4 regions of the Paenibacillus guangzhouensis genome follow, and region 3 is predicted to be linked to each of the others. Evidence: riboswitches for the same ligand, from Rfam matches in the RefSeq annotation. Region 3 holds a riboswitch; each other region holds the start of a gene.
What was found. A riboswitch is a leader RNA that binds a small molecule or an ion and turns the genes downstream of it on or off. The one in region 3 is predicted to bind cyclic di-AMP.
Positions count from the first base shown of each region.

Region 1: linked by a shared signal. The riboswitch ahead of GCU39_RS11835 (3D domain-containing protein) and the one ahead of kdpA (potassium-transporting ATPase subunit KdpA) in region 3 are both predicted to bind cyclic di-AMP.
Region 2: linked by a shared signal. The riboswitch ahead of GCU39_RS23575 (C40 family peptidase) and the one ahead of kdpA (potassium-transporting ATPase subunit KdpA) in region 3 are both predicted to bind cyclic di-AMP.
Region 4: linked by a shared signal. The riboswitch ahead of GCU39_RS10575 (APC family permease) and the one ahead of kdpA (potassium-transporting ATPase subunit KdpA) in region 3 are both predicted to bind cyclic di-AMP.

Region 1 is NZ_CP045293.1:2,653,027-2,658,142, reverse strand. It holds gene GCU39_RS11840 (Nramp family divalent metal transporter) at 1-1,235, shown strand, start outside; cyclic di-AMP (ydaO/yuaA leader) riboswitch at 1,406-1,580, shown strand; gene GCU39_RS11835 (3D domain-containing protein) at 1,583-2,344, shown strand; gene GCU39_RS11830 (polysaccharide deacetylase family protein) at 2,406-3,221, opposite strand; gene GCU39_RS11825 (dihydroorotate dehydrogenase electron transfer subunit) at 3,501-4,202, shown strand; gene GCU39_RS11820 (dihydroorotate dehydrogenase) at 4,183-5,115, shown strand.
Region 2 is NZ_CP045293.1:5,234,501-5,239,616, reverse strand. It holds gene GCU39_RS23580 (diaminopimelate dehydrogenase) at 1-906, opposite strand, end outside; gene GCU39_RS23575 (C40 family peptidase) at 1,101-1,601, opposite strand; cyclic di-AMP (ydaO/yuaA leader) riboswitch at 1,607-1,743, opposite strand; gene GCU39_RS23570 (carbamoyl transferase) at 1,997-2,800, opposite strand; gene GCU39_RS23565 (M1 family metallopeptidase) at 2,813-4,801, opposite strand; gene GCU39_RS23560 (YwhD family protein) at 4,904-5,116, shown strand, end outside.
Region 3 is NZ_CP045293.1:6,353,837-6,358,952, reverse strand. It holds gene kdpB (potassium-transporting ATPase subunit KdpB) at 1-1,596, opposite strand, end outside; gene kdpA (potassium-transporting ATPase subunit KdpA) at 1,622-3,301, opposite strand; cyclic di-AMP (ydaO/yuaA leader) riboswitch at 3,639-3,806, opposite strand; cyclic di-AMP (ydaO/yuaA leader) riboswitch at 3,879-4,066, opposite strand; gene GCU39_RS28525 (cohesin domain-containing protein) at 4,414-5,116, opposite strand, start outside.
Region 4 is NZ_CP045293.1:2,383,542-2,388,657, reverse strand. It holds gene GCU39_RS10595 (cation-translocating P-type ATPase) at 1-100, opposite strand, end outside; gene chrA (chromate efflux transporter) at 389-1,522, shown strand; gene GCU39_RS10585 (Rrf2 family transcriptional regulator) at 1,641-2,042, shown strand; gene GCU39_RS10580 (NAD(P)/FAD-dependent oxidoreductase) at 2,118-3,017, shown strand; cyclic di-AMP (ydaO/yuaA leader) riboswitch at 3,205-3,362, shown strand; gene GCU39_RS10575 (APC family permease) at 3,545-5,116, shown strand, end outside.

The DNA.
Region 1 (5,116 bases), 3.2 Mb from region 3:
GGCTCAAGAAGTTTTTAGCTTTTGCAGGGCCAGGTTATCTGGTTGCGGTAGGGTATATGGATCCGGGGAACTGGGCGACGAGTATTGCCGGAGGTTCGATGTTCGGCTATACACTATTGTCCGTCATCTTCGTCTCGAACCTTATGGCGATGCTCTTGCAAGCACTCGCCGGCAAACTTGGGATCGTGACGGGTCGAGATCTTGCGCAAGCTTGCCGTGATCATTATACGAAGCCAGTGAATTTCGTCCTGTGGGTGCTCTGTGAACTGGCCATCGCAGCTTGTGATTTGGCTGAAGTCATCGGGGCCGCGATCGCGCTGAACTTGCTATTCGGGATACCTCTTGTATACGGTGTATTAATTACGGCAGTCGACGTTCTCATCGTGCTGTTCCTACAGAACAAAGGGTTCCGATATATTGAGATATTGGTTATCGTCTTGATCGCGACCATCGGCGGTTGCTTCGCAGTAGAGTATTTCTTATCTAGACCTGACCTTGGCGGCATCGCACGCGGCTTTATTCCGAGCGCAGAGATCATTACGAACCCAACGATGTTGTATATCGGGATCGGGATTTTAGGGGCCACTGTGATGCCACATAACTTGTATTTGCACTCATCTATTGTACAGACGCGGAGCTTCGAGGAGAATTCTGCGGGGAAACGTCAAGCGATTAAATATGCAACATGGGATTCATCCATTGCACTATTGTTCGCACTGTTCATTAATGCTTCCATTCTTATTATCGCAGCCGCAACGTTCCATGAGGCGGGGATGACGAGTATTGCGGATATTGGAGATGCCTATCATATGTTAACGCCGCTGCTCGGCACAACGCTTGGTAGTATCGTCTTTGGGGTTGCGCTCTTAGCATCAGGACAGAACTCAACATTAACAGGTACCTTAGCGGGGCAGATCGTCATGGAAGGCTTCCTGAATATACGACTTAAGCCTTGGCTGCGCAGATTAATTACACGGATGATCGCGATTATTCCAGCGGTGATCGTAACCATCATGTATGGTGAGAAGGGTGTCAGCGATTTGCTTATCTTAAGTCAAGTCATTCTATCGCTTCAACTATCCTTTGCTGTCGTACCTCTCGTGAAATTCACAAGCGACCCTGCCAAAATGGGGGAATTCGTCAACAAACCATGGATGAAATGGACGGCATGGTTCGTAACGATCGTAATCATTATCTTGAATGCGTATCTACTGTACAGCACATTTTTCGGTTAATTAAACGTTATTTTTAGCTGAGGAAGACCTATTCGAATCGAGTCCAGCACTCGGTGAATAGGTCTTTTTGTTGTAATTGTATCAAAAAATTAATCACAAAAAACGCTGATATACCGCATGGTTGAGCGATTTGTCAAAAATTGCTTGCGCACTGGTTACAAAATTGTGATATATTGATTGAGCCGAAACTTCGATTGCTGAAGTGCGGGGGATGATTCACAGCTGAATGGATGAAGAACAAAATCCACAACAATCGATTCAGCTAGGGGTGAAACGCGTAAGCGTAGGGTTGTATCCTCAATCCAAACCCGACAACTAACCTCGTAGGCGTATGAAAAGGAGGAATTATGAAAATTTTTAATCTGAAGAAATTGTCCATTACGTTGATAACTGCATTCTTAGCTGTTCAATCGATTACTGTTGTTGCAGCAGCGCCTTACTACGCGAAAGACGGAGATACCTTCTTCAATATCGCAAAGGCGAATAACATCGATATGAATGATCTCATGAAGGCGAATCCGAACGTCGATCCACTCAATATCTATCAAGGATTAAAGATTGATTTTCCTGGAGCCAAAGAACAAAAAGCTGAGGTTGCCTCAGCACCGGCAGCAGCATCCGAACCGCTTGCAGCAGAAGCAAAAGCAGTTGCAAAATCTGCACCTGCGCCTACAGCAAAGAATGAGGAGAAGCCGGTAGAGAAACCAGAGCCGAAGAAAAAGGAAGCAACAGTGTCTGCCTTTGCATCATCAGATAATGTGGTCCATATTTCTGGCGAGCCTACAAGCTACAAGAAATCGATAAATGTGAAAGCGACAGCCTATACAGCTGCAGCAAGTGAAAATGGATCATGGGCAGGGAAAGATTATTTCGGTAATCAATTGAAGCACGGTACAATTGCGGTTGACCCGGACATGATTCCGCTTGGTACGAAAGTATTCGTAACAGGCTACTCATTTAACGGATTACCAGCAGGCGGATTTGTGGGTCGAGCGAATGACATTGGCGGCAGTATCAAAGGGAACCGTATTGATATCTTCGTCGATACGACACAATCGAGTGCGAGCAAGTTCGGTATTCAGAATGTAAAAGTATTTATACTTTCTTAATAGCGACAAACGCTTCCCATCCTTGAATAAGGATGAAGGAAGCGTTTTTTTGTTCTTCGTTTTATGAATTGCTCTTTCGGACATGGAACATATCTGTCAAGGTAACGAATTGATAACGTTTATTTTTCAGTCGTTCAATGACTCGTGGCAGAGCTTCCAGCGTCCCATTTAAGACCCCTCCAACATTCCCGCCTGCATGCTGCAGAATAATCGAACCCGGCCGTGTAGTCGTTAGGATATTGCTCATGACTCTCTGGGCACTTAGTCCTCGCCAATCTTGGGAATCGACATCCCAATTCACGATAATATACCCTTGGCTTCCAGCCCATCGCACTTGCTGCTCGTTGATTTCACCGTATGGAGGGCGAATGAATTTGGGGTGATACCCAATGATTCGATGCAATATCGCGTCCGTTCGCAAGATTTGCCGTTTGAATTTCACCATGGACACCTTCGTCAGCAAAGGGTGATTGTATGTATGGTTGCCGACGAGATGGCCTTCCCGCACCATCCGTCTTACGATATCGGGGTGCTTCTCGGCACGATAGCCCATCACGAAAAAAGTCGCTTTGACGTTATAGGCTTTGAGTACATCCAGCACTTTACCTGTGAACTCATCTGGCACATCATCGAACGTTAAGGATACACGTCTCGCATAGGACGAACCGTTATTTTTGAAGATGGCAGGGTATTTATGACGCAGTGATGACAAGGCACGGTAACTATCTTCTGCACGAGATCGGCGATTGGATTTGGTCCGCTCTGATTTCTTGCGATGCGAGACCGTCTGTCTCGTCGCATCCGGTTCGGACAACTTCTGCTTGGTCTCTGTCTCAGCCCCTTTGGAATGGAGTGTTACGGGGGATGTCTCTAGCACTTTCGGTAGCGGTGACGGATCAGAAGAATTTGAACAACCGCTACAGAGCATGATGAGGACTAGGAACAGTATACAACACGAACGCAAAGCGAATCCCCTCCCTTCAATACACTGTTTTGCACATTCGGAATCCGTCTCTTTGTTATGTCCTTTTCGATGGTGAATTATGCGAATGTTTCCAATCGAATCAAACGCATCGATGTGAACATTGTCACAGCTTCGGCAAGCGCCGCAAGGCATAGTATAAGAAGGCAAAACCCTGTTAAAAGGAGGGCGCATGTGAATACCGTTAAATCCAATGTGAAGATCGCAAAAGACGTATACCTGATGAAAATTGAAGGACATTTTGAGGGCCGAATGGGGCAGTTCTACATGCTTCGGGCATGGTCAGATTATCCCGTGTTATCCAGGCCGATCAGCATATATGATATCGGTGTGCAAGAGATCAGCTTCTTATATCATGTAGTTGGGGAAGGGACAGAACGTTTCAAGCAGCTTGAAGCGGGCGATCCGATCCAACTGGAAGGACCTTATGGGAACGGCTTCCCTGTAGTGCAAGGCAAGGTAGCGCTAGTCGGCGGGGGAATTGGGATCGCCCCGCTATACTTCGCAGCGAAGCAGCTGCAGCAACCGGACATTTATCTAGGATTCAGCCGAGAATCATATCTTGTCGATGAGTTTAGACCTTTCGCAGGCGAAGTCGTCTGTGATGTAGGCGGAATCATTGTCAATCAGATCGATTATACGAGGTATGACGCTGTGATCACGTGCGGACCGCATGTCATGATGAAAGCATTAACGGAACGTGCGCGTGGATCAGGGGCCAAAGTCTATGTCTCACTTGAGAAACGTATGGCGTGCGGCATTGGAGCATGTCTCGTATGCAGTGTCATTTGCCAAGGTGGTAACCGAAAAGCTTGTGTGGATGGTCCGGTATTCGCAGCGGAGGAGGTTCGATTTGATGCAGAACATGGCGTGTAAGGTTGCAGGCGTACATTTTAAAAATCCAATCGTAATGGCGTCAGGGACATTTGGGTTCGGCAAAGAATATGCGAAGCTCTATGATATTAATCGTCTAGGCGGGATATCCGGCAAAGGATTAACCCTCGCGCCAAAGGCAGGGAATCCCGGCGTACGAGTATGGGAGACCCCATCCGGCATGCTGAATAGCGTAGGACTTGAGAACCCGGGGATTGAATATTTCCTAAAGGAAGAAACGCCATACTGGGAGACGCTGGATACGGCAAGGATCGTGAATCTGGGCGGCGGCTGCATAGAGGATTACCGGATTGGTGCAGAACTAATTACAGCCCACGAGAAAAGGCTGAGAGAGGGAGGACGCTGTTCCATCGATATCATAGAACTCAATATCTCTTGCCCGAATGTGAAGGAAGGCGGGATTGCGTATGGCGTTCAGACGGAGACTGCGAGAGCGGTTGTACGCGAAGTTCGTCAGGCGACATCACTTCCACTCGTCGTCAAGTTGTCACCGAATGCGGAGAATATTGTTGAAATGGCCTACATGTGCGAGGTAGAAGGGGCGGATGGCATATCGCTCATTAACACGATATCGGGGATGAAGATCGATACACGGCTGCGCAAGAGCGTCTTCCACAATCTCTATGCCGGATTATCCGGGCCTGCGATTAAGCCGATCGCACTGCGCATGGTGCACCAAGTGGCACAGCATGTGAAGATTCCCATTATGGGGATGGGTGGAATCACAACAGCCAATGATGTCATCGAGTTCATTATGGCAGGAGCGTCCGTGATTCAGATCGGAACGTATAATTTCATGAACCCGCGTGCTGGAGAGCAGATGGCGGATGGCATTCTGAAATGGATGGAGCAGGAGAAGATCGTTTCGATGGATGAGATACGCGGGATCTTGTAGA
Region 2 (5,116 bases), 1.1 Mb from region 3:
CTTCGCACCAGTTGCTCCTTCTTGGCTAAGGCGGTGAGCTGCTCTCGCGTAAGCTACGAGCACGCTTGCCGTGAACTCAGGGTTGCTCTCAAGCTTCAATCCGAACTCGATAATTTGCTTCGTGTTCTCACCTGTTACACCGCTGCGAATAACGAATCCGCCATGCGGCATGCCTTGATGCTCAGCCTGAAGCTGTTCCTCGGAGATGAATGTCACGGTTGTGTCATAATCAGAGAAATAGTTCGGCATATTTACGATCGTCTCACGAATTTGATCTTGGTTTGCGCCTTCTTCAGCGACTACATAGCACTCACGCAAATGTTTCTCACGTGTAGCGAGCTCTGGTGTCTCACCCGAACGAATGCGGTCGATCACTTCTTCAACTGGAACAGTGTACTGTACGCCAGCTTTTACGCCTGGCACACGACGGATCGCATCAGAGTGGCCTTGGCTAACGCCTTTGCCCCAGAACGTATAGTCTTTGCCTTCTGGCAGGATAGACTCCGCAAGCAGTCGATTAAGCGAGAATAATCCCGGATCCCAGCCTGTCGAAATTACGCTGAGGTTGCCACCTTCTTTCGCAGCTGCATCCACGGTATTGAAAAATTCGGGAATCTTCGCATGCGTGTCGAAGCTGTCGATCGTATTGAACATTTTGGCGATCACTGGCGTCTGCTCTGGAAGGTCTGTCGCGGAACCTCCGCACAGAATCATCACGTCAATGATACCTTTATATTGCTCTGCAGCTGAGATATGCTCGAATTTGATACCTGCTGTAGCGATTTGGTCTGGCTGTCTGCGAGTGAATACCGCTACGAGCTCCAAGTCTTGGTTCTGGCGAATGGCTTTCTCCACGCCTTTCCCCAAGTTACCATAACCAACAATACCTACTTTAATCTTTTGCATTGATAAAGTCCTCCTCTAGGGTATTCCAATATTCTGCTTGTCCACCCTTTAAAGTATATAGAAATATTACATTAAATGTAAACGTTATTCGTGAGAAAAAACCTCTATCGTGGTTCTTACTTTTATTAATACGGCTTTGGTAAAAAGAAACCCGCGAATGTGTCCAGTGGATGGACTTCGCGGGCTCCTTCTTATTATTCTACATCATCGTGATCTTGATTGCCGTCATTGTCATTGGTTTCATCAAAAATGTCCGAATTCGTCACTCTTGTTGCACCAACATAACGTTTCACATAATACGAATCACTTAAGCTGGAAATTGTAATCCCTTTTTTACTGGATGCATGTGCAAATTTATTGTCGCCTACATAGATACCGACATGCGAGATGCCTTTACCGGTTGTGTTGAAGAATACGAGATCTCCGGATTGAAGATCTGATTTTGCAACTTTTTGGCCCATTTTGTACTGTGATCTCGATTGGTGCGGAAGTTTGATGTCGAACTGCTTGAAGATGTACATCGTAAATCCGGAGCAATCAAATCCACTTGTCGATGTGCCACCGCTTTGATAGCGAGTGCCAATAACTTCGTTAACTTCTTTGTCAAGTTTGGAGTCTGCGGCGAAAGCGCTACCAACAGAGACTGTCATCGTTAATGCAAGTGTGACGATCATAGATTTAAATAACTTTTTCAAGAGGGTAATACTCCTTCCAACGCCTACGAGGTTAGCTAAGGGTTCGGTTGAAGGCTCCCTATGATCCCTTACTTGCAAGATCAATTCACCCAAAGATGGTTCCCCCGTTTCCTGGTGCGCAGGAACTCGGCTTCAATAATTTGGTGCACCGGATACGAATCACAATAATGACAAAATTGATTACAAACTTATTACAAAATCTTAACTAATTGCTATTCTAACAGACGCTACTCTCTTTGACAAACCTTTTTTTACGTTTTTACTCCATTTTTTGCGAAAAACAACGAATAACCCGACCTTCGCTAGGCGAAAATCGGGTTTATTCGTTACTTCTTTATTTTATTGGACGAGTATCGTGTTTCTATTTTTTGGGCACATCACTTTGTGGGGATATTTTAACATTTGCTTTGCCACAGTTGATATTGTGCTGCAATGCCCCACACTTTGACGATAGAGCGGACGAGATGGTAGGTCTGATGCAGAATAATAGCGATGAGCCCTGTCCAGATCCAAGCGGCAGCTGTAAAAATACTGCTGATCACAAGCAGGAATGCGAGCAGTAGAAGGGTGATGCCTAGAATCATAGGCAGGTTTTTGAGGGAGAGGAGCAGTCCGCGGAAGATCCCCGTCTTGCTCACCTGACCAAACTGCATGAATAAGAACAATTGATGCATGATCCATGCGAATACAATCCATCCGAAGATGATCGGTAGGAAGGCAACCCCTAGTTGCTCCAGGTTGTAGAACTTCCATTCCTGATAGAAGTAAGGAACGATCCAGTACGCTGGGGCGAGGATCAACAGGTTCTCCAGCCAATAGAACAGACAGGCCGGTTTCCACGCGTATTTCATGCCTTTGAAGAATAAGAGTCCTTTATCATCTTGATGGTGAATAGAATAGTAGAGTCCGGCGTTGATGAACGGTGTGATGATCATGCGTATGAGGAATAAGCCAGCCAGCATCCACAGGTAATAATCGATGATATCGGTCTTCATGAGTTGGAACTGGCTCTCGATTAAGAACATCTGCATACTCGTCTCAGTAGGGTGAGGATCCGGGTAGCGTTCTAGAAGGGGGACCACGATGGCGTCGATAAATCGATAGAGGAAGAAGCCCCAGATCAGCTGGTACAAGAATAGAATAATAACAATATAGAAATGATGCCTAACAATACTAAAGCTTTCTTTGATATATTTCATGCCGGGTTCACCTCACCATCCGAGTGCGTTCAAGATACTCTCGATCAGTTTTGCTGTACTGAAGTTAATTCGCGTTTTGACGGCTTCATCAATCTGGGCCTTCATGTAGTTATTGATGCGTTTATTCTCAAGCACCATCGTATCTTGCGGGTCGATCATCACCCAATCCAGCGGTGTCTTATGGGTGAGTGTATACTGAATCGTTGCCGATGCGCCGTCCCACATCCGCTTCACGGACGTACCGTCCTTGAACATGAACACGACAGGAACTTGCGGGTAATCGCCGCCTTTTTTGCGGAGAATGACTTTGGACTCATAGGCCGTCGCCCCTTTAGATTCTATCTTCTCCGCTGTAATGCTCTCCACGGCATAATCCGTCATGAATCCTTTATAGACGTATTGATTGAAAAACTCAGTCCAATTCTTCTTCGTGACTTGCTCGACGACACGCTGGAAATCCGACGTCGTCGGGTGGCGGAAGGCCCATTTATTCGTGTAGGTCTTCATAATTTTAGCCATCGTCTTGGCTCCCACTTGCTTTTCCAAGGCAACGAGCACCAGTTTACCGCGCGTGTACACATTTTCGGCATATTGGTCGGAGTCTTTGTATTTCCATGCGTAGAGAGACAGTGGAGCTGGGCTGGTCATATAGCTCGACTCGATCGGCAGATTCGGTACAATACCGTACTCCGTCTCCATGACGCGGTCCTCAGCGTAGGAGGTGAACCCTTCGTCCAGCCAAGCTTCTTCAAATTCATTGCTCGCAAGCATGCCGTAGAAATATTGATGTCCGATTTCATGAACGACAGTACGCTCTAGATCATACCCTGGGTTATCATCCATCGCCCCGAATGCCGTAATAAGGGTTGGGTACTCCATTCCGCCAGCCCCATTGCCTTCTTTAGGCGGTACGACGATCGAGAGTGTAGAATAAGGGTATTCTCCGTACCATTCGCTATAGCGAGCAAGTGACACCTTAGCGGCGTGGAAGTACCGCTCTTGCAGATCCTTATGCGCCGGATCAAGGTAGAGCTTGATTCGTACGCCAGGAACGTTCGGCGCAGAGAAAGGCTGTTCAGCATAGATGAAGTCCGGCGATGCGGCCCATGCGAAGTCATGCACATCTTCGGCATAAAATTGATAAGTTTTGTATCCGGCTTGGGTGGTTGCGCTTTTGGTTGGGAAGCCGGAGGCTGCCACTTTATAGGCTTCAGGGACTTGGATGCGCACGTTGTAGGTACCGAAGTCGGAGTAGAATTCGGAGTTCCCGTGGTATTGATGGATATTCCATCCTTCGGTCGTTCGCCCGCGCGTACCTGCGGGTTCATACACGGCCAGCTTCGGGAACCATTGTCCCGCCATGACGAAGTTGCCTGCGACACCCATGCGTGCGAAGACGTCCGGCATTTTGACATTGAACTTCATATTAAGCGTAATGGACTGGCCGGGCTTGACCGGCTGAGAGAGCCGAACCTTCATTAAAGTGCGATCATTCGGATTGTTGTCATCCGGCTGTACATACTGCATGCGTTTCATGAGCGACATACCTTCTTCGGTTTGCATGTCGGTGATTTCCATGGACCCGTAGCTGCCTTCCTTCATGACATCCCCGCGCAGTTTTCCGCCAGATTCTTGAATAAAGGTCGATTGCTTGGACGAAAATGCATTGGGATAGAGGTGGAAATACAGCTCATTTACGATATTTTTGCCGGGGTTGGTCCACGTGACGGATTGGCTGCCCTGCAGCGTCTTGCCGACCTGGGAATCTTCGAGCTTCACATTCGTGTGATATTCAACGATGCGTTTGCTATACACTTTCGAGGTCGGCGCCTCGATGGTCTGCTTCGGTTCTGCCGGTTCGCTTGCGGCCGTACGCTGTTCTGGAAGCTTCGACATGGTGGTGAGATGATCTGCCTGGTTTCTGCTGAACCAGATGGCATAGCCGAGCAGACAAACGATGAGCGAGATCGTTAGAATGCGTTTTGTTAGGCGTGGGGTCATACACGTTTACCTCCCGTTGACAAGCATGTACAGCATGTATATGTTTGCAATTTCAATAATATTAGCTAAAATAAAATTAAATCACTTGGAGGTATAATGCGGATGAGTTCTGAAGAGCAAAAACCGAAGAAACAGCTAGCCCTGAACGTTGTTAGCAAGAAGGAACATAAGGGATTTGGCGCAGGTTCAATCGACTTGAATAACGTCTCCCCGGTCATTATCGATCAAGGAGAAGCTTATATTGATATTGGTGCGATGCACGCGAAGAGTAAGATCGAGCGCGGAATTAAATTTCTCCCGAATCGGGATGAGGTG
Region 3 (5,116 bases):
GAGACCCACATCCGCTTGCGCTAGGGCCGGCGCATCATTCGTGCCATCGCCTGTCATCGCGACGAGCTTGCCTTCAGCTTGCTCTTTGCGTATGACCGCGATTTTGTCCTCCGGCTTACTCTCAGCGATAAAATCATCCACGCCCGCTTCACGCGCAATGGTCGCTGCGGTCAGTGGATTATCCCCCGTACACATAATCGTCTTGATTCCCATGCGGCGAAGCTGTTCGAACCGCTCGCGCATCCCCGGTTTGACGGTATCCTTCAAATAAATAATCCCAACCAATCGGTCATTCACTGCCACCGCAAGCGGTGTTCCGCCTTCCGAAGCAATCTTATTGCCTTTGTCCGTCAGATCCGCCGGAATCACGCCGCCTTGTTCAAGCACCCAGTGCTTCACCGCATCAATAGCGCCTTTACGAACCTTCCAGCCGTTGGAGAGATCAGCGCCGCTCATCCGCGTCTCTGCCCGGAATTCAATGAACTCCGCACCCTTCGCCAGCGATTCATCGAACGAATGTCCTTCTCTTCGTACCCATTCCAATACAGAACGGCCTTCTGGTGTCTCATCGTGCATCGAACTCACCGCAGCCCACTGGGATACTTCTTCGACCGTCGCTTTGCCGACAGGCACCATGTCGCTCGCCATCCGATTCCCGAATGTAATCGTTCCGGTTTTATCAAGAATCATCGTGTTGATGTCCCCTGCTGCCTCAACGGCCTTACCGGACATCGCGAGTACGTTGAACTGCGTCACCCGGTCCATCCCTGCAATCCCGATTGCGGACAACAGCCCGCCGATTGTAGTCGGGATCAAGCAGACTAACAAGGAGATAAGCACTGGAATTTCCAAGTCGACTCCGACATACTTTGCAATCGGTGCTAGTGTCACCACAACGATCAAGAAGATCACGGTCAATGTAATGAGCAAAATATTCAGCGCAATTTCGTTCGGCGTCTTCTGACGTTCTGCTCCCTCCACGAGGGAGATCATGCGATCGAGGAACGATTCGCCCGGATCATTCGTGATCCGCACTTTAATCTGGTCGCTGACGACACGTGTACCGCCTGTGACGGAACTGAAGTCGCCGCCCGCTTCCTTCATCACTGGCGCAGATTCACCGGTAATCGCGGATTCGTCGACCGTTGCCAGCCCCGCGATCACTTCCCCGTCTCCAGGGATCATCTCGCCCATCGATACGACGACGATGTCGCCTTTGCGGAGCTCGGTTGCCGGCACTTGCTTCACGCCGCCGCCAGGCTGTACTTTATTCGCCAGCACATCACTCTTCGTCTGCTTGAGCGCATTCGCCTGGGCTTTCCCGCGTCCTTCCGCAATTGCTTCAGCGAAGTTCGCGAACAACACGGTGAACAACAAGACGATGAATACCGTTAAGTTAAAACCGAAATTCGCTTCCGCCCCGAATAAGGACGGGAATAAGGTTAACAGCAGGACGATGAACGTCCCTACTTCGACCACGAACATGACCGGATTTTTGATCATGATCAGTGGGTTTAATTTGACGAAGCTCTGGCCTAGCGCATATTTCACAATATCTGAAGTTATTAATGATTTTCGTTTCATGGTCTGATCCATGTTCTTTCACCTCGTTAAATGATCTCTACCCTAATGTCAGGTACTCTGCAATCGGTCCAAGGACGAGCACCGGCAGGAATGTCAGTGCGCCAATGAGAATGACCGTTCCGAGCAGTACCCCTGCGAACAGCTTGTTGTCGGTACGGAATGTCCCGATCGTCTCAGGCACCCATTTCTTGCGCACGAGTGAACCTGCGACGCCGAGCAAGGCCACAATTGAGACATAACGTCCGAGGAACATGACAATCCCAGTTGTGATATTCCAGAACGGCGTGTTATCCGCCAAGCCTTCGAAGCCCGAGCCGTTATTGGCTGCCGAGGAGGTATATTCATAGAGCACTTGCGAGATCCCGTGGAACCCAGGATTGGTAATCGCGCCGGATCCGAGATCCGTTAAAAACGCAATCGCCGTCGGTCCGAGAATGATGAGCGGATGCGCCAGAATCGCAATCGCGATGAGCTTCATCTCATGCGGTTCGATCTTGCGACCCAAGAACTCCGGCGTACGACCGACCATTAAGCCTGCCAAGAATACCGCAAGGATCGCATACATCAGCATGTTGACAAGCCCTACGCCGTCACCGCCGAACACCACGTTCAGCATCATCAGCGACATCGGTACGAGACCGCCAAGCGGCGTTAATGTATCATGCATATTGTTGACCGTCCCCGTCGTGGCCGAGGTTGTTACAGTTGTGAACAGAGCGGATTGCGCAATACCGAATCGCGCTTCCTTCCCTTCCATGCTGCCCTGCGACGTATCGGCGCCGATCGAATTCAAGACTGGATTGCCGTTGCTCTCCGAGACATAGACAAGACTTAGGAACGCTGCGAACAAAATGCCCATGACCGCGAACACGATCCAGCCCTGCTTCTGATTCCGAGCGAAGCGTCCGTACGTATACGTCAGCGATGCTGGGATACACCACATCATTAACATTTCGAGCACGTTCGTTAACGGGTTCGGATTCTCGAATGGATGCGAAGAGTTCGCTCCGAAAAATCCCCCGCCGTTCGTCCCTAGATGCTTAATCGATTCGAGCGAAGCGACTGGCCCGACCGCGATCTGCTGCGTCTCTCCTGCAATCGTATGAGCTTCCACCGTCGCATTCAGCGTCTGCGGCACTTGCAGTCCAACGAGCACCAGCGTCATCACGATCGCCATCGGAATCAGCAACCGGGTATGAGCCTTCACGAAGTCTGTGAAGAAGTTGCCAAGGCCTGTGCCCTTCTTCGTTAATCCGCGGATAAAGGCAATTGCCACCACAATTCCCGTCGCCGCCGAGGTGAACATCATCATCATGATGACGATCATTTGCGAGAAATACGATAGACCCGATTCCCCGCTGTAATGCTGTAAGTTCGTATTGGTCATAAAGCTGATAATCGTATTAAAAGATAACGTCGGCTCCATATTGTCGATCCCGTTCGGATTGAGCGGCAGCCAGCGCTGCACGAGTAAGACCCCAAATCCGATGAGCGTCAATACGAGGTTGGTTAGTAATAGACTAAGCGCGTATCGCTTCCACGACATGTCGCCTTTGTTCTTGAGCCCAATCAGCCAGTAGATGCCCTTCTCCACCGGTCCGAAAATCCGATCCGACCGATTCGGCTCATTCGAAAAAATATGATAGATATAAGTCCCGAGCGGCTTCACGATCAAGAGCAATAGCCCGATGACAATCACGATTTGCAATATATCCATAAGGACGTTCATGTTCATTCTCCCTTTTCAAGAATTCAGGTTTTCATGTTCTGTTCAGATGTTGTTCAAAAGTTGGCTTCTTAGGACCGAGAAGGTTGCGTGAACCCGAAGAAGGAGGAGCGGAGTTTAGGCGAAACCTAAATGAGCACCGGACTTCGAGGGTGAACGCAAGATTCGACGTCGAATTAACATCTTTGAAGCACCTCGTCATAAGGAGTTAACTTTTGAACTTCCTTATTTGGGCATAAAAAAAGAAGCCTGCGGGGGAGGTTATCCATCGCGGCTTCAATTAAGGACACGGCAAATCGCCATGCACCTGTGCATTGAATACGTTCAAGTTGCCTCTCTCGAGACGCTTACGAGGTTAGCTGTCGGATTCGGGCCTAGAGAGTCGCCCTACCTTAGCGCCGTACAAGACGGTGCCTTGGATTCACCCCATGGTCAGCTCTGCCGACCGTTGGTTCCCCCGCTCTTTGCTATAGCAAAGACTCAGCGATAAAGACATGTTCATTTCGAATTGCATGATCGAAGCTGCAGCGCCTTCGCTGCTACAGCCAGCATACATCTACACTTTCCTTCATCCTCTCTCATTCGCTTACGAGGTTAGCTGTCGGATTCGGATGGTGAGAGTCACCCTACCTCGGTACCGTTGTACCCAGGATTCACCCCACATGTACCCGCGCTCGCTCTCACACGAACAACAGGTTCATGACTTATTTGGTTCCCCCGCTCCTTGCTCATGCAAGGACTCAGCAATGTTCATGAATCGTATCATACTCCTCGCGTTGCAACTTGTAAAACCGAATAAATCGCGTAAATAGAATCTGAAAATACTGGAAATAACCATGAAAGCGTTATGAATGAGGTGAATCTCTCGAAATCTCCTATTTTCGCTCGTTAGATCACGTTCACGCATATTTCAGGATGAATACACACTGCTAGCTTAAAAGTTTGTCGTTTTTTTCCATACTCTGAATCTATCCAAATCAATCCAATTCCATGTATGCTAACTACCTGGATTCGATTGCTTCTGCAGCACACAAAAATCTCCCCTCGGCCAGTGGTCGCACACCGTTCACCGAGAGGAGATGCTCAGAAATTCCTTGTTCCTATTACTTCTGTTCCAGCGTTTTCAATACGACCAGCGACAAATCACTGATATCGATTTTTCCATCGCCGTTCAGATCCATCATGCGATTACCTTCTTCCAGCGATTTGCCTAATTGCTGGGCAACAAGCGTGACATCCTGTGCGTTCACTTGATGGTCTTGGTTCACGTCTTCTACATCGTACGCGAACTGTACGCCAAGCTTCACATCTGCAGGCAGCGTGTAAGACAGCTTTGTCAGATCTGCATTCTTGTCGGCAAATAGCGACTCCTTCGTAAGCACGATTTCCGCTGGATCTCCGAATTGCTTCGCCTTCAGCGTAATCTGTGCCACGTCCACGCTGCCGCCAAGCGCCCTTGCTCCCAATAGCGTAGCGATGATGTTGACCTTGCCGTGCGTCTGATCCTGGTTCCAGCCGAGATAGGCGTTGGAATCAGAACCGAAGCTGCTAGCCATCTGCACATCCACGACTTCGAAGAGTGCCGGATCGAATGCCAAGGATGCCTGCACGGCAGCCAAGTCGGTCACATCTTGCGCCTGCAAGGTAACCTTGAACGATTCCCCGACAGCGACTTGGCCATCAACCTTCAACTTCAAGCTGCCTGGCGATTGTCCCTCGAAGGTGACTTGATCATAGTAGCCGATCATCATGTTCCATGCCGACGAATACAAAGCAATCCTCGCATAGGCTGCTTGCTCCGGAGCC
Region 4 (5,116 bases), 2.9 Mb from region 3:
TGATCTCCCAGATTGTTCGGGATGGTTCTTGTGGTTGCTTATTGACTTGCCCTTGCTTGATTCGTAAACGTACTTGCTCTTCGGTTAGTCCAGTTCTCATGATGTCTTGGTCCTCCTCTTGCAGCAGCGTAAATCCAGCTATTCCACTACACCACATTTTAAGGCAACCCGAATCAAGGTACTATTGGATTCACTTACATGCGCCTTACAAAATTGAAAGGTGAAACGTTAACAATCCCCGAATATTTCCCTTCTATAATGATATCTATATAAGCTCTACACAGCTAAGGAGGGTCATTAACACGTGAAAGAAGTAGAACAAACGCCGCGGAACGACGATCAAGCATCAAAATTACAGAGGTTGGTTGAAGTGTTCGGGGTGTCATTGATGCTTGGTTTGACTTCATTTGGAGGGCCAATCGCGCATCTGGGTTACTTCCATGATGAATATGTTCGTCGTCGTCAATGGATGGACGAACGGAGCTATGCGGACTTGGTTGCATTGTGTCAGTTGTTGCCCGGGCCTGCCAGCAGCCAAGTCGGCATGGGCATCGGCCTTGTGCGAGGCGGCCTGCTCGGAGGAGTCGTAGCCTGGATTGGATTTACCTTGCCATCCGTTATCATGTTGATGCTCTTCGCCTTCTTAATCCAGGGATTGGATGTAGGCAACGCCGGATGGATTCACGGTCTTAAGCTTGTCGCTGTAGCGATCGTGGCACAGGCCGTATGGAGCATGGGGCAGAAGCTAACGCCAGACCGCAGTCGTGCAACGATCGCGATCATCGCCATGGCGACAGCACTTCTATGGCAGACTGCACTGAGTCAAATCGTTATTATCCTTGCTGCAGGTATCATGGGGATACTGCTCTACCAGAGAACAGAGCAATCGATGATTACAGATGTCATCATCCCGATTCGTCGTAGCGTAGCGATCATTTGCTTGATGCTCTTCTTCGGATTGCTCATAATTCTGCCTATCCTAAGGCCGATTGTGAATGCTGATGGATTATCTCTATTTGATAGCTTCTATCGATCAGGCTCCCTTGTTTTTGGAGGAGGACATGTTGTCCTTCCAATGCTTGAACGTGAAGTCGTACCGACAGGCTGGATTACGAAGGCTGACTTCCTGGCAGGGTATGGCGCGGCACAGGCCGTTCCCGGTCCATTGTTCACCTTTGCCAGCTATTTAGGTGCGATGAAAAGCGGGGTAAGCGGAGCACTGCTGGCAACGGTTGCGATCTTCCTGCCCGCGTTTTTATTGATTGCAGGAACCTTGCCATTCTGGAATACGATTCGTAAAAATCGTAAGATGCAGGGTGCTTTTATTGGCATCAATGCGGCGGTTGTCGGTATTTTGCTCGCAGCGTTATATCATCCGCTCTGGACGACGGCCATTCTTACGCCTGTTGATTTTGCCTTCACATCACTGTTGTTCTTGTTGCTCGTCTTCTGGAAGCTGCCGCCATGGGTCGTGGTCGTGGCAGGAGCGGTTGGGGGGACGATCATCGGAATGCTGAGTTAAGACATCATCACAGGACAACACCGTTCAAAATCAAAACTCGTAAAGTTCGGCAAATCTTGACGAATCTTCATTTTAGGGTTATTGTAGATAGATATAGTCTATGATTCGAGGTGTGAAGATGAAGTTCTCCAAGGCAACGAACTATGCGCTGCATACGATGCTGCTGTTGATATCTGTCGCTCCAGGCAAACCAGTTGGTGTATCGCAGCTCGCGGATAGGCAGGGCGTCTCATCGACGTACCTGTCGAAGATTTTGACCAAGCTGGTTAAGGCAGGGTTGATTGAATCGGCTTCCGGTGCGAATGGAGGGTATCGGCTTAAAGCGAAGAAGGAAGAGATCTCATTCCTTGATGTCATTCATGCGATCGAAGGAACGGCATCCTTGTTCCACTGCGGGCTTCATGACGATACAGAATGCGAAATCCAGAAAGTGATGGTATCTGCTGAAGGAGCGATGGAGCAGGAGCTTCGCCGTAGGAAACTCTTCGAGATTGCCCGAGCAATAACGTTGTCTGAGTAAGACATCGTTATTTTTTGGGATTATTATAGACATAATATATCTTTAATAACGATGATATAAGAAAGGATGAGTCTAATGATGTATGATTGTGCCATTATAGGCGGAGGACCTGCAGGTCTTAATGCGGCGCTAGTGTTAGGGAGAGCAAGGAGACGTGTCGCGCTGCTGGATAACAACCAGCCGAGGAATAGCGTTACCCATGCTTCGCATGGATTTATTACAAGGGACAATGTCGCGCCAGCTGAGTTCAGACGAGTGGCCTATGAAGAAGTACTGCGCTATCCGTCTGTGCACCATTGGCAGCTTGATGTAACCGATGTTCATGCAGCAGGGCAGGGATTCGACATTGTTATGTCTTCCGGCAACCAGTTGCAGGCGCGCAAGGTGATCATCGCAACGGGACTGAAGGAGATCTTCCCCGCTATCGAAGGATTTCACGATTTTTATGGGAAAAGCATATTTAACTGCCCATATTGCGACGCATGGGAGATGCGTGATCAGCCTCTGATCGCCATATCTGAGGATGCTGGCATCTTCCATACCGCTAAATTGCTATATAACTGGAGCGAAGATCTAATCGTAAGCACGAATGGCCGCACGATATTATCCGATGAGCAGCAAGACCTCCTGATGTCTAGAGGGATCCGGGTGATTCAGACACCTATTGCAGCCTTTGAAGGACAGCACGGACAGCTAGAACGTGTTTCTTTCACGGATGGGAGTTGGATTGAGCGCCGTGGCGGATTCGTTAGTCCCACGTTCGTGAATAAAGCAACATTCCGCGAACAACTCGGTTATGAGGTGACGGAGCAAGGTGGAATTCGAACGGATGCAGCAGGGAGAAGTTCCGTAGCAGGGTTGTATGCGGCTGGAGATGCGGCTTATGTGAGACCTTCTCAGGTTGTAATTGCTGCGGCAGCGGGGAGTAAAGTTGCGATGACGGTTAACTATGACTTGACGGAAGAGGACTTTTGATAAAAATCAAAGAGAACTTGCGTGTGAAATAGATAATAAAAGAGTAAGAATCAAGTAAGCGTTTACTTGGTGATGAATCGTCTGAATTATTCTTTGCAACCAACTTTTTAGCATTTTACAAGGAGAACAGAAAGGCGTAATATTCAATCTTGGAAATGCGCATAGCACAAAATATCGTTCAACTATATTCTCATATTCGCTGAGTTTTCCAGAAGGGAAAACGGGGGAACCAACGTGATGAACATGAAAGTCCATCACATGGGGTGAATCTGCAGGCATGCAGTAGGGTGACTCTCGCCATCCGAATCCGACAGCTAACCTCGTAAGCGTCGTAAGAGAGGGGATATGAATACTGTGATCATGTCAATATGACCACGGAGGTTCAAGCCTCTGTGGTTTTTTATTGCCAAAAAACATAATTAGCGGTTTGGGGGTAGGTTGCTGTTATGGATAAAAGCGTGCGAAACAAGGGATTATAGCTTCATAATCACATCTATGTATTAACCAAAAGGGGAGCAAGATTCACGATGTTATCCATTATCAAACGATTATTAATTGGTAGACCACTGAAGTCAACGGAGTTAGGAGAGCAGAAAATCAACAAGACCAAAGCATTAGCTATCTTATCTTCTGATGCGTTATCTTCCGTTGCCTATGGACCTGAGCAAATATTGCTCGTTCTGGTTACCATCAGCACTGCAGCTTTCTGGTACTCCATCCCCATTGGTATTGGCGTATTAATTCTATTGACAGCACTTATCTTATCCTATCGGCAAATAATATTCGCTTATCCGCATGGTGGCGGAGCTTACGTCGTATCCAAAGAAAATTTGGGTATGTACCCGGGCTTGGTCGCAGGCGGATCTCTTCTTGTTGATTATATTCTGACCGTGGCCGTGAGTGTATCGGCTGGGACCGATGCGATTACGTCTGCTTTTCCAAGTCTGCACGAACATAACGTAGGCATTGCGATCCTATTCGTCGTATTTATTACGATCTTGAACTTACGAGGCGTCACAGAATCGGCGTCGATCCTGGCTTATCCGGTGTATCTGTTCGTCCTTGCCTTATTCATCCTATCGGGTGTAGGGATTTACAAAATTCTAACCGGTCAAATATCGCCTGAGCTGCATACATCGCTCGGAACACCCGTGGCTGGAATCAGCTTGTTCCTGCTCTTAAGAGCATTCGCATCAGGTAGTTCTGCGTTAACAGGGGTAGAGGCGATCTCGAACGCGATACCTAACTTCAAGGATCCGGCGCCGAATAACGCAGCAAAGACATTAATTGCGATGGGAACGCTGCTCGCGTTATTATTCTCGGGCATTATTTTCTTGGCTTATTATTACGGCATTGCTCCGAAAGAAGAGGTTACGGTTGTCTCCCAGATTGCTGAGATGACCTTCGGACGGAACTTTATGTACTTCTTCATTCAAGGCACGACGGCGCTTATCTTGATTCTTGCCGCCAATACCGGATATTCCGCATTCCCGCTGCTTGCTGTGAATCTGGCGAAAGATAAGTTCATTCCAAGAATGTTCACGATGCGCGGCGATCGCTTAGGATATTCGAATGGGATTATTTTCTTGGCCGTCATGTCCATCATCTTGATTGTAGCCTTCGAAGGGAAGACGGAGCAGCTAATTCCGCTCTATGCTGTCGGGGTGTTCATTCCGTTCACACTATCTCAGACCGGGATGCTGTTGAAATGGCTTCGTGAGAAGCCGAAGGGTTGGGTAACGAAGTTCATCATTAATACGACCGGCGCAACGATCAGTTTAGTCGTTACTTTAGTATTCTTCATTACGAAGTTCTCGCAAATATGGTCCGTACTCATCTTCTTGCCGTTAATCATTGCGCTCTTCCATCAAATTCGTAAGCACTATGATGCAGTTGGCGAGCAGCTGCGCATTACGGATTGTGAGCCTGCGCCACCGATCGAGGGGAATGTCATCATTGTTCCAGTAGCCGGCATCACCCATGCCGTTGAGAACTCGCTGAACTATGCGAAATCGTTGAAACCGTATCAACTGATCGCGGTTCATGTGCCTTTTGAGCGGGAAGGCGAACAAATCTTCGAGGAGAAGTGGAATAAATGG